Regions from separate parts of the Paenibacillus agaridevorans genome, predicted to be linked through region 1. Evidence: predicted binding sites of a transcription regulator. Region 1 holds the regulator's gene; the other holds the start of a gene.

The links. The regulator Rex, encoded in region 1, represses fermentation and respiration genes when NADH is low (regulators of the CRP and FNR family bind a similar motif). The targets are predictions, from matches to a motif close to TTGTGAAATATTTCACAA.
Region 2: KJW29_RS31725 (formate/nitrite transporter family protein) is a predicted target of Rex. The motif match lies at 4,024-4,041, and genes of this name have one in related genera.

The regions. Positions count from the first base shown of each region.
Region 1 covers NZ_CP075889.1:2,692,749-2,697,959, forward strand. Annotated here, with positions in the region: gene KJW29_RS11180 (amidohydrolase) at 1-1,312, opposite strand, end outside; gene KJW29_RS11185 (redox-sensing transcriptional repressor Rex) at 1,287-1,943, opposite strand; gene dinG (ATP-dependent DNA helicase DinG) at 1,940-4,843, opposite strand; gene KJW29_RS11195 (tetratricopeptide repeat protein) at 4,859-5,211, opposite strand, start outside.
Region 2 covers NZ_CP075889.1:7,907,996-7,913,206, reverse strand. Annotated here, with positions in the region: gene KJW29_RS31745 (anaerobic ribonucleoside triphosphate reductase) at 1-1,173, opposite strand, end outside; gene KJW29_RS31740 (hemerythrin domain-containing protein) at 1,234-1,776, opposite strand; gene mobA (molybdenum cofactor guanylyltransferase) at 1,795-2,445, opposite strand; gene KJW29_RS31730 (hypothetical protein) at 2,596-3,144, opposite strand; gene KJW29_RS31725 (formate/nitrite transporter family protein) at 3,159-3,950, opposite strand; gene KJW29_RS31720 (NAD(P)H-dependent oxidoreductase) at 4,095-4,640, opposite strand; gene KJW29_RS31715 (iron-sulfur cluster-binding protein) at 4,797-5,211, shown strand, end outside.

The DNA of each region.
Region 1 (5,211 bases):
AGCCGTTAAGCAGCCGCTCGAATGCGGCTTGCGCTTCCTTGCGAATTTTTTCTTCGTCCAGCAAAGTGCATTGTCCATCCTTCACGACTTGTTTGCCCCCGACCCACACATGGCGAACATCCTTGCCCGATCCCGCATAGACAAGATGCGAGACGATGTCAGTGAGCGGGAAGTACTGAGGCTGGTCGATGTTGACGGCAGCCATATCAGCTTTCATCCCCGCCTTGAGCATGCCGATCTCCTTCTCCTTCCAGATGGAAGCCGCTCCGAGCGATGTCCCAAGCTTAAGCGCCTCCGTAGCCGGTATGGCAGTGGGATCTCCGGATACGCCTTTGTGCAGCAAGGCTGCCATTGTAATTTCCTGGAACAGGTCCAGATTATTGTTGCTGGCCGCGCTATCCGTTCCGAGACCGACCTTGACGCCGGCACGAAGCAATTCCGGAAGCCTGGCAATGCCGCTGGCCAGCTTCAGATTACTCACTGGATTATGCGCTACGGAGACGCCGTTCTCTGCTAGCATTGCAATCTCCTCGACGTTCAGATGAACGGCGTGGGCGACCAACGCAGGGCGCGAAAAGAAACCCAGCCGATGAAGATGCTCAACAGGCCGAACGCCGTAATCCCTAACGTTCTGCTCCACTTCTGCACGAGACTCGGACATATGCGTATGAAGCGCCAAAGAATGATCATGGGCTGCTTGTACAAATTTTTCGATATATGCGGGAGGGCAAGTATATGGCGCATGCGGCGACAGCATGGTTGTAATTCGGCCGTCTGCCCTGCCGTTCCACTCCAAAGCGAATGCAATCGCTTCCTCAAGCTTCGCTTTCTGCTCCTCTTCCGAGCATAGGCCGATAACGCCGCGCATCAAAACGCCGCGGATGCCGGATTGCTCCGTCACCTTCGCGACTTCATCCATTCGATCATACATATCGAGGAAGGTCGTTGTTCCCGTACGAAGCATCTCGACGATGGCCAGGGCTGTGCCGGCTCTCGTATCCGCCGCAACATAACGGCCCTCCATCGGCCACATTTTCTGCTCCAGCCATACCTGCAGATTTTGATCGTCCGAATATCCGCGAAGGAGCGACATCGCCGCATGACCATGCGTATTAATAAGTCCGGGCAGGAAGGCCAGTCCTTTGCCATCCAGCTTTTCTACGCTTTCAGACAAGCTTTGCGGCTCAGGTTCCTGCTCGCCGATATATGTAATGGCATCGTTCGAGATGACCATATGACCTTTAATGACCGGGGTCGAGTCGTCCATCGTCACGAACAAGCCATTTCTAATCCATAGCTGTTTCATCCGAATCTTCTCCTTCATGGTTCAAATAATACGCGAGGCTAAGCAGTTCCCTTGTGAAATCGGCATTGTGAATGCGCACTTCATCCGGTACGCGCAAAATCGCTGGGGCGAAGTTCAAAATGCCTTCTATCCCCGCCGAGACGAATTGATTTACGACGTTTTGAGCTTCGAACGCTGGGACAGTGATGATGCCGATCCGAATTTTTTGCTCCGCAATCGTTGCGACCAGCTCGCTCATGGGTTGAACGACCAAATTGTTGATATTCGTTCCGATCTTGGCAGGATGGTCGTCGAACACAGCCGTTATTTTCATATTGTCCTTGGAATATTTGTTGTAATTGCATAAGGCATGACCCAGATTGCCGGCTCCAACCAGCGCGACCTTGATCGTCTGGTTCACCTTGAGTATTTGACGAATGATTTCGATCAAATAGACAACGTCATAACCAATGCCTTTGCGTCCGAATTCGCCGAAATACGCGAGATCCTTACGAATCTGAGCCGGGTTAAGATCAAGCTTAACCCCAAGCTCCTGCGAGGATACCGTCTGGATCTCGCGGCTGTCCAGCTCGTTAAGCACCTGCAAATAGATAGGGAGTCGGCGCACGACCGCTTCGGATATTTTGGTCTGCTTCAAGTTGTTGCCTCCTTCGTAGCTTCTGGTTCGCTCGCCGCAGCGCTGTCTTTTCCCAGCCATTCTCTAATTCTAGGCACCATCTGATCCGTAAACATCGTTTCGATCTTGGGACCTGGCAGCGAATAGAGAAAATGTTTGCCGTAATAAGCATCGATAACGCGCGTATCGTAGATGATGACAATGCCTTTGTCCTGCGAGGTGCGGACAAGTCGGCCGAATCCTTGCTTGAACCGGATGACGGCCTGCGGGATGGACAGCTTCATAAACGGATTCTGCTTTTGTCGCTGCAGTTGCTCCGCCTTTGCTTCTTGGAGCGGATGATTAGGAGGCTGGAACGGAAGTCTCACGATGGCAAGACAGGTAAGCGCTTCGCCTGGAATATCGACGCCTTCCCAGAAGCTGCTCGTTCCCAAAAGCACGGATTCCGGCTGTTGAAGGAAACGTCTCGTCAGCTTGGTTCGATTGCTGCTGTCGATCCCTTGTCCCAGCAAGCCGATGCCTGCCGCGGCCAGACCTATTTTCATAAGCTCGTGAACTTGCTTCAGCATCTTATAAGAAGTAAAGAGCACCAGCATTCGCCCTTTTGTCTCTAGAGCGGCATCGACCAGCGAAGCCGCCAGCTTATCCAGATACGCGTCGTTTACATATGCGCCTTTAACCACCGGGAAGTCGCGAGGGACCATCACCAGCGCCTGTTCCCTGTAACGGAAAGGAGACGGCAACTGCACGGTTTTGAGCTTGCCTTGCGTCTCATAGCCGTGGAGGCCTAGCTGTTCCTCTGCGTACTGGAAGGATTTCTGCACCGTTAATGTCGCGGAGGTCATAATGATGCTGTCTTTGGCGTCAAAAAAGTACTTTTGAAGCTGTTCGCTAACATCGACGGGTGCCGCGTACATATGCAGCGATCGGTAGCGGTATACCGCGCTGGCTTCCATCCAGAAAACAAAACCGGACTGCTCCAGTTTCATAAAGATACGAAGCTCGTCTTTTAAACGCGTCAAATCCCGGATGGAACCGTTAAGATCGGTAATCGTTCCCTGAACGGAGAGATCATCGACCCGCTCCTTGATGTCGTTGATCATTTTTTCCATCGTCTTGATAACACGCGCTAACTCGACATAAATATTATTCTCGACGCCGCTCGCATCATCCCAGCTTGCAGGAAGCTCGGAATGATGGAGTCTAAGGACCGATGATGAAACCGCGCCATTATCAGTGGCGCCTTCAGCTCCTTCGCCCATCATTGCGTACAGCATCTCGAATAATTTGTCCCAATGCTCCCTGATCTCCTGAAAGATCGGGATGATTTCATCAATCGTCTCCGTCCATGCTTGTACATGGTCATCGCCTTCATTCTGCAGCTTGGAACGCAGTAAAGGCAATAACCCTGTTCGATTGTCCTTAAACAACCGGGTCGCAATATGTACGAGTGAGAAATAATTCACGTTCATCCCCAGATGTTTGCCCGCCACTTCCTCTACGTGATGAGCCTCGTCAATAATAAGATGAGAATACGCGGGCAGCAGGCGATGATCGGCCTGCACATCGGTAAATAACAAGGAATGATTCGTAATACAGACGTCGGCAACGTTCGCTTCATGTTTGGCACGATGGTAATAACAGCGCTTAAACCATGGACAAGCACGATTAAGACAGGAGTCCGCATCGCTGGATACCGTAGACCAAAAGTCAGAGCCTCGGCTGCCGAGGTTCAACTCCTCCTGATCCCCTGTCTCCGTTTCTCCTAACCAGACGACCATCTGGGATGCCGTAATCGCATCTTCTACAGGAGAAACCAAATCCCGGGCGTTGACCTTGCCCTCGAATTTGCGCAAACATAAGTAGTTCCCTCTCCCCTTAAAAATGGAGGCTTTTACGGGAAACGGAAGCACGTCGGACAGCAGCGGCAAATCCCTGCTTCTCAGTTGCTCCTGAAGATTGATCGTATGCGTGCTGACGACGATCTTGCTGTCGCTCTGCACGCCGTAATACAGGGCCGGGATCAAATACCCCAGCGACTTGCCCGTGCCCGTTCCTGCCTCAATCAAGAGGTGCTGATCGGCTGCGAGCGCTTCGTATACGTGATGAAACATCAGCTTTTGCGGCTCGCGCTCTTCGTAATCCGGAAAACGTTCTTGAAACTTGGCACGAACGGCATCGAGATAAGCCTCGAAGTTCATGTCCTTCGGTATTGCCGAGCCCGCTCCATTAGTCCTGGCAGGCTGTTCTTCATTCCATTCTCGCGCCTTAAGAGCAAATTGCCGGTAATAATCCACTTCATTGGACTCGAACACGACGGTTCGCTCCATGAGATTAAGATTGACGTTAAGGAACCAATGCAGGTCCCTGGATTCGTCGATCAACGCAACGAGCCGCTGCAAAGTAAGCAGCGGCAAGGTGCAAAGCTTGCCCACAGCCTCGATAAAAATATGGGCAGTCGCAAACGCGTCGCTATCCGCGCGATGATGATGATCATGCGTAATGCCGAACGCTGCCGCTACAACGCCTAATTGATAAGATGTAATCGTCGGATATAATACTCGCAGGAGTTCGATCGTATCCAGCTTGCGGCCGGTGAAAGGCAAATATCCGCATTTCTCCAGCGCGCCGTTTAAGAAACCGGCATCGAATCCTACATTATGGGCGACAAGAACGGCATCATCCAAGAGAGGAATAAGCTTTAGCAGCACGTCGTGCAGCTCAGGCGCGTCCGCAACGGTCTCTTCCTCGATGCCGGTTAATTGCGTAATGAACGGGGGAATAGGTACCGAAGGTTTCACAAACGAGCTGAACGTATCGACGATCGCCATCTCTTCCGATACAATGACGATGCCGACTTGAATAATGTCGTCCTCTGCGCTATGACCCGTCGTCTCCAAATCCAGCACTGCGTATTTCATCCATCTTCGTCCCTCTCACAAACAGCACAACTCCGTGCTTCCGAAATATAACGATAATTGCCCAGGCGATTCCTGGCAGGATCGCAAGTTATTTAATGGATCCGTAAAGCTCGGATAAACTTCGTAAGCTTTGCGGAACAGCCTCTCCGCATATGCCATGTTCATCCGAACTGCGTGAATACACCCAAGGGCATTATATCCTAAAGCGACCCACTTCGGAAAGTCCGACATCACAACAAGCAGTTGGAAGTGACGCTGCGCTTCGTTCCAATTCTGCAGATGCATCTGGCTCATTGCCAGATGAAGTCTTGCCAGATTGCATTCGGGCGCCATGGCAATGACGGTCTGGAATAAAGAAGCTGCTTCGG
Region 2 (5,211 bases), 3.8 Mb from region 1:
CGTGAAGCTTAAATTCCCTCTTCCGAATGTAATTTCACGAGAATCGTCGTATACATTCCCGATCACCCTTGTTCTGCATCCCATATAAGCAATTTCCGTCTCCGGTTTTCCCGCCGTATAATATTGAGCGTTAAACGGCGCATCCTGGAACGAAAAATTGGGGAACAATCGTTTGGCGCTTACGCGGAAGGCGAGCTGCAACAAATCGTAATTCGGGTCGCCCGGATTATAATTGATTCCTTCCTTCACACGGAAAATTTGAATAGGGAAAATAGGCGTTTCCCCGTTGCCAAGCCCTTGTTCCGTAGCCAAAAGGATACTCCGTATAATCATCCTGCCCTCCGGGCTTGTATCCGTCCCGTAATTAATGGAGCTGAACGGAATTTGCGCCCCGGCCCGGCTATGCATCGTATTGAGGTTATGGATCAGCGCCTCCATAGCTTGATAAGTGCTTTTTTCCGTTTCCGCCAGTGCATGGGCTTCCGCGATCTGCTGTGCTTCATGGATATCAATCGGATCGCTCAGCACTTGGCCAAGCAGCTCTTTCTCCCGCTCCTTCTCATACGGATTCCGACTTATGCGAGGCAGCAGTCCTGCACCGTTCAATTCATCGAATAGATGCAGCACTGCCTTTTCCCCGTCATCTCCCAAGCCGAACTTCCATTTCAACATTTTCAGCAGATTATCCCTGTAATGACGGACAAACGTTTTGCCAACGCCTCCCGCCATTCCGTAATCAAAGTTCGGGATGCTCTGTCCACCATGCTGATCGTTCTGATTCGATTGAATCGCGATACACGCAAGCGCCGCATAACTCCTTATATCCTTAGGTTCCCTGACACGGCCATGCCCAGTACCGAAGCCTCCATCGAACAATTGCCGAATATCGATCTGGCAACAGGTTGTCGTTAGGGAAAGGAAGTCCAGATCGTGAATATGGATATCCCCGTTTTTATGAGCGTCGGCATGCTCTGGCTTGAGAAGAAACAGCTCGTTAAATTGTTTGGCGCCCTCCGAACCGTACTTCAACATCATGCCCATGGAGGTATTGCCGTCTATATTGGCATTCTCGCGCTTCATATCGCTATCAGCAGCATCTTGAAAGGTTATATCTTCGTATAATTTCATCAGACGCGTGTTCACTTCCTGAATCTTGCAAATATCATTAATCATCCATGCGACACTCCTCTTATCCTGTTAATCGGCAGTTCCATCGATACGAGAATGGCCGCCTTATGTGCAAAATAAGAGTTCCATGTCTACCAGTACCGACTCTGTCAGCGGGAATACAATTTGCTCCTCGCTCTCCAGGTGCTTGCCCAAAATGCAACAGGCTTGAATGAGCTCGTCTGCGGCAGCATGCATCCGCTTTCTGTCTGATACGGTCTTTATTTCATCTGCAGTCCGCAAGAAAGAGTGAAGGTAGTCATCTCCAAGCTCATGTTCTTTCTCAAGCGTCCACATGGAACCCAGCAGACTAGGCTTAATGGATTGATCGAAATAGCTGCTTAAGAAAGGAAACAAAATTTCCTCTTCCCATGCGGAATGCTGCTCCAGCTTTTCGCGGAAGGACATGGCGTGTAACCTTAGCTGAAACAACTCGTGCCTGGCTGTGCTTAAATCTTGCTCTGATTTGACAGCCTTGGCCCTAACCGCCAAGTCGGAAATGCTTTTTTTTAACTCGATATGTTCCTCTTTCAGCCGGTCGACCAAGACGGACAGCACGGTCGAAACGGCCGATCCCGTCTCCGTATGCCCTGCTTTACTCTGTTCCATGATTTGATTTTCCTCCCGTCATAGACCGATATTTCTTGTATCTTCTCCACCGTAGAGCAACTCGAACTCATGCTGGAGAAAGGAGTTGGTCAAGCTATAATAATCCTCCGGCGAATGTATCGTCTTTGTAAAATGACAACCGACACCCTTTGCGAGAAAGGCCGTTTCGCTCAGTTCGATCCAATTGAGTCTATTTAAAAATCTTGATAGATACGAGTCTCCCTCATTTAACTGCTCGCCGATTCGTCCTGCGCAGGAACGATCATAAATGCCGTGCAGCGGGAATGCGCCTTTGTCTACCCAGGGAATAACCGCATCCACATGATCCGTTTTATAAGCCTGCAACAGCATGGCCGCATCAGCCGACGGAAACGGCATGTGACATCCGACTACCCATACATTTTGATTCTGCGCCAGCGCCAGGCCGGCATGCATGCCGCTTAACACGCCTTTGTCCGTATAATAATCCGTAATAATTCGTATGTCCCGGTCAACCGCTCTAAGGAACGGCTGCGGATCATTGGCCACAATCGTAATTTCATTGCAACAAGTGCGCATTTCACTAATTTGCCTCTCCAGCAGCGTCCTGCCTTCCAACAAGAGGAAAGCCCGATTTTCTCCTTTCATCCTCCGATGATGACCGCCTGCAAGAATAACGCCAGACAGCATTTGGATCACTCCCTCTGCTTAGTAAGTGTAATGAATAATTTCATTACACCATAAACAGGGCGTTGCAACAGTGAAATGAATCACGCGGGCAAATAAAAGGCTAAACAGGATGGCATCCCTGTTCAGCCTTCTCTTCTTGGTCCTGTTTATTTATTTTTTCACTTCCGTTACGCCCGTCACTTTGCCGTTGCCGGATGAGTCGAACGTATTCAGCGCTTCTTCCGTTGCAAAATATACGTTGCCTTCTACCGTCGCATCCTTCAGGATGAATTTGTTAGTTTCTACATATACATCGCCGACAAAGGTGCCGCCTTGCAACCGCGCGTTCGGGCTCTTGATCGTTAATTTAGGAGCCGTCAGCTTAAAGGATGCCGTAATTTTGCGATTTTCGTCTTGCGTGTACAAGGCGATTTTACGGTCGACTACGTCTTTGTTTTTAAACTCGCCTTCCAGCACAAGCTCTTGATCGAATGTAAGATCGTTAAGCGCCGCGATAATCCATGTGCCGTCCTTGCTGATCGCCTTCAGGAACGCTTCGGGATCGTTGACGATGGAAGCCGTTGTAATCGCGTCTGTCGTATCCGCTGAAGCCGAAGGAGAAGGCGTGGCAGCCGGCGCAGGTTCATTGTTGTTTCCGCATCCGGCCAACAACCCTGCCGTCAAGACCGCAATCAAAGCTAAACTGAGCATTTTTTTCATTTCGATTCTCTCCCTTATTTTTTATCATGTACGGACGAACTTCTTTTGCTGTAAGCTAAATAATAAATTCCGGCGACGAATAGACCACCTCCAACCGAGTTGCCCAAATAGACGGGCAAGAAATTGGCGAAATAATCGAACCAAGTTGCGGCGCCAATAAAGATTGCGGCAGGAATTAAAAACATGTTCGCTACAATATGCTGGAAGCCAAGCGCGACAAACGCCATCGTCGGGAACCAGATCGCCAATATTTTGCCGGCGCCGTCCTTTGCGCCATAAGACATCCAGACCGCGCTCGACACAAGCCAGTTGCATCCTATGCCGGAAATAAACGCATGCATAAACGACTCATCAAGCTTGGATTGCGTAAGCGCAATGATTTTATCCATATACGGCGCTTGCTCCGTCATTCCGCCCAGATGGCCAAATACGTAAGCAATAAATATCGCGCCTGCAAAATTGCCGATCGTTATAATAAACCAATTGCCGGCAAGCTTGCGGATCGACGCCCGCCCTTTGAAACAGGCCATCGACAAACTCATCATATTCCCGGTTAAGAGCTCTCCCCCCGCAATAAGGCATAGTATTAATCCGATCGGAAACACCGCACCGCTTAGCAATGGACTCAGCCATTCCAGATCGGCGGGCAATCCGGCGGTCAGGCGTATGGCGAGCAAATATCCTATCGCTATAAACGCGCCTGCGGCAAAGCCAAGAGGAATTTGCTCGGAGACTCGCATATTCGCTTTTTTGCAGCCCGCATGCATAGCCGCCTCTGCGATTTCCTCCGACTTTTTAAAGCCCATCCTTTCCCTCAACCCCCTCTCATGATGTCTATAAGGGCTCCTACATAACATGATCTTTTAACTGGTATCTTCTTGGTGAATTTTTTCACATACCAAGGCAGTCCGCAGCACGCTTGCCCGCTGCCTTCCGTTAGCCGATCTTCTTTAATTCATTACCGCTTCGGCAGCGTTCGAGCTTACATAGCGAACATATTGTTCGGCCGCTTCCTCAAGCTGTTCTTCTTCGATTTGCATAGCCCCGTGAACGACGAATAGTGGAAGAAAGGTCATGCCAATCAGATGGCTGGTCGCTGCATAAGGTCGAGTCAGCTCTTCCATCGTGAAGCGATTGTAACCTTCAGGCGTGTAAGCTTCTTCGTCGCTTCCCGTTGTAATTGCCAGCCCCAGTTCCTTGCCGCGGAGCTTGTCTCCCCCTGGCCCGTACGCCCAGCCGAAGGTCAGCACCTCATCGAGCCATTGCTTTAATAAAGGCGGCGAGCTGTACCACCAAAACGGAAATTGCAAAATAATGCGTTCATGCTCCATCACTAACTTTTGTTCATGCGCTGCATCAATAACTCCGTTCGGATACGCCGAATACAGCTCATGTACGGTCGCATGGCCGGCGTCTTGCAGCGCCTCGGCAAGCCGTTTGTTCACGCCCGATCCCTGATGAAGCTGCGGGTGCGCAATGATAACCAATGTTTTCATTTGTTCCCCTCCCTCGCTGAATTCACTGTCTCTGCTCAAAGTGTAGCAGCAATTTGTGCGTTCAAATATGACCAATATCACAGGTTTATAGGGACAACTATGATATTTTTATGGAATCGTTTTTGATATTTACAAGTAAAGGGCGTGCTGACGCTTATGGCAACTGTGTTATCCAACGAACGTCTGACGGCTTCTGTATTCCGGCTTGCAATCGAAGGCAGCTTTCATGGTGAACCCGGTCAATTTTATATGCTCCGCTCCTGGGATAAATTCCCTTTGCTGTCCAGACCGATAAGTATCCATGATCTTACTCCAGCAGCAATGACCTTTTTATTTCGCGTACACGGCGAAGGCACCCGTCTTTTATCCCGATTATCTTCTGGCGACAAGGTGAGTCTGCATGGCCCTTACGGAAACGGCTTTCCGGAGCCTGTCGGGAGCGTTGCCCTTGTAGGCGGCGGCATGGGCATTGCTCCCATATTATTTAGCGCCAGGAGGTTTCCGGTTTCAAAAGTTTTTCTTGGGTTTTCCGGCGAGCCGTTTGCCGTTGCTTCTTATCAAGCGCTTCATG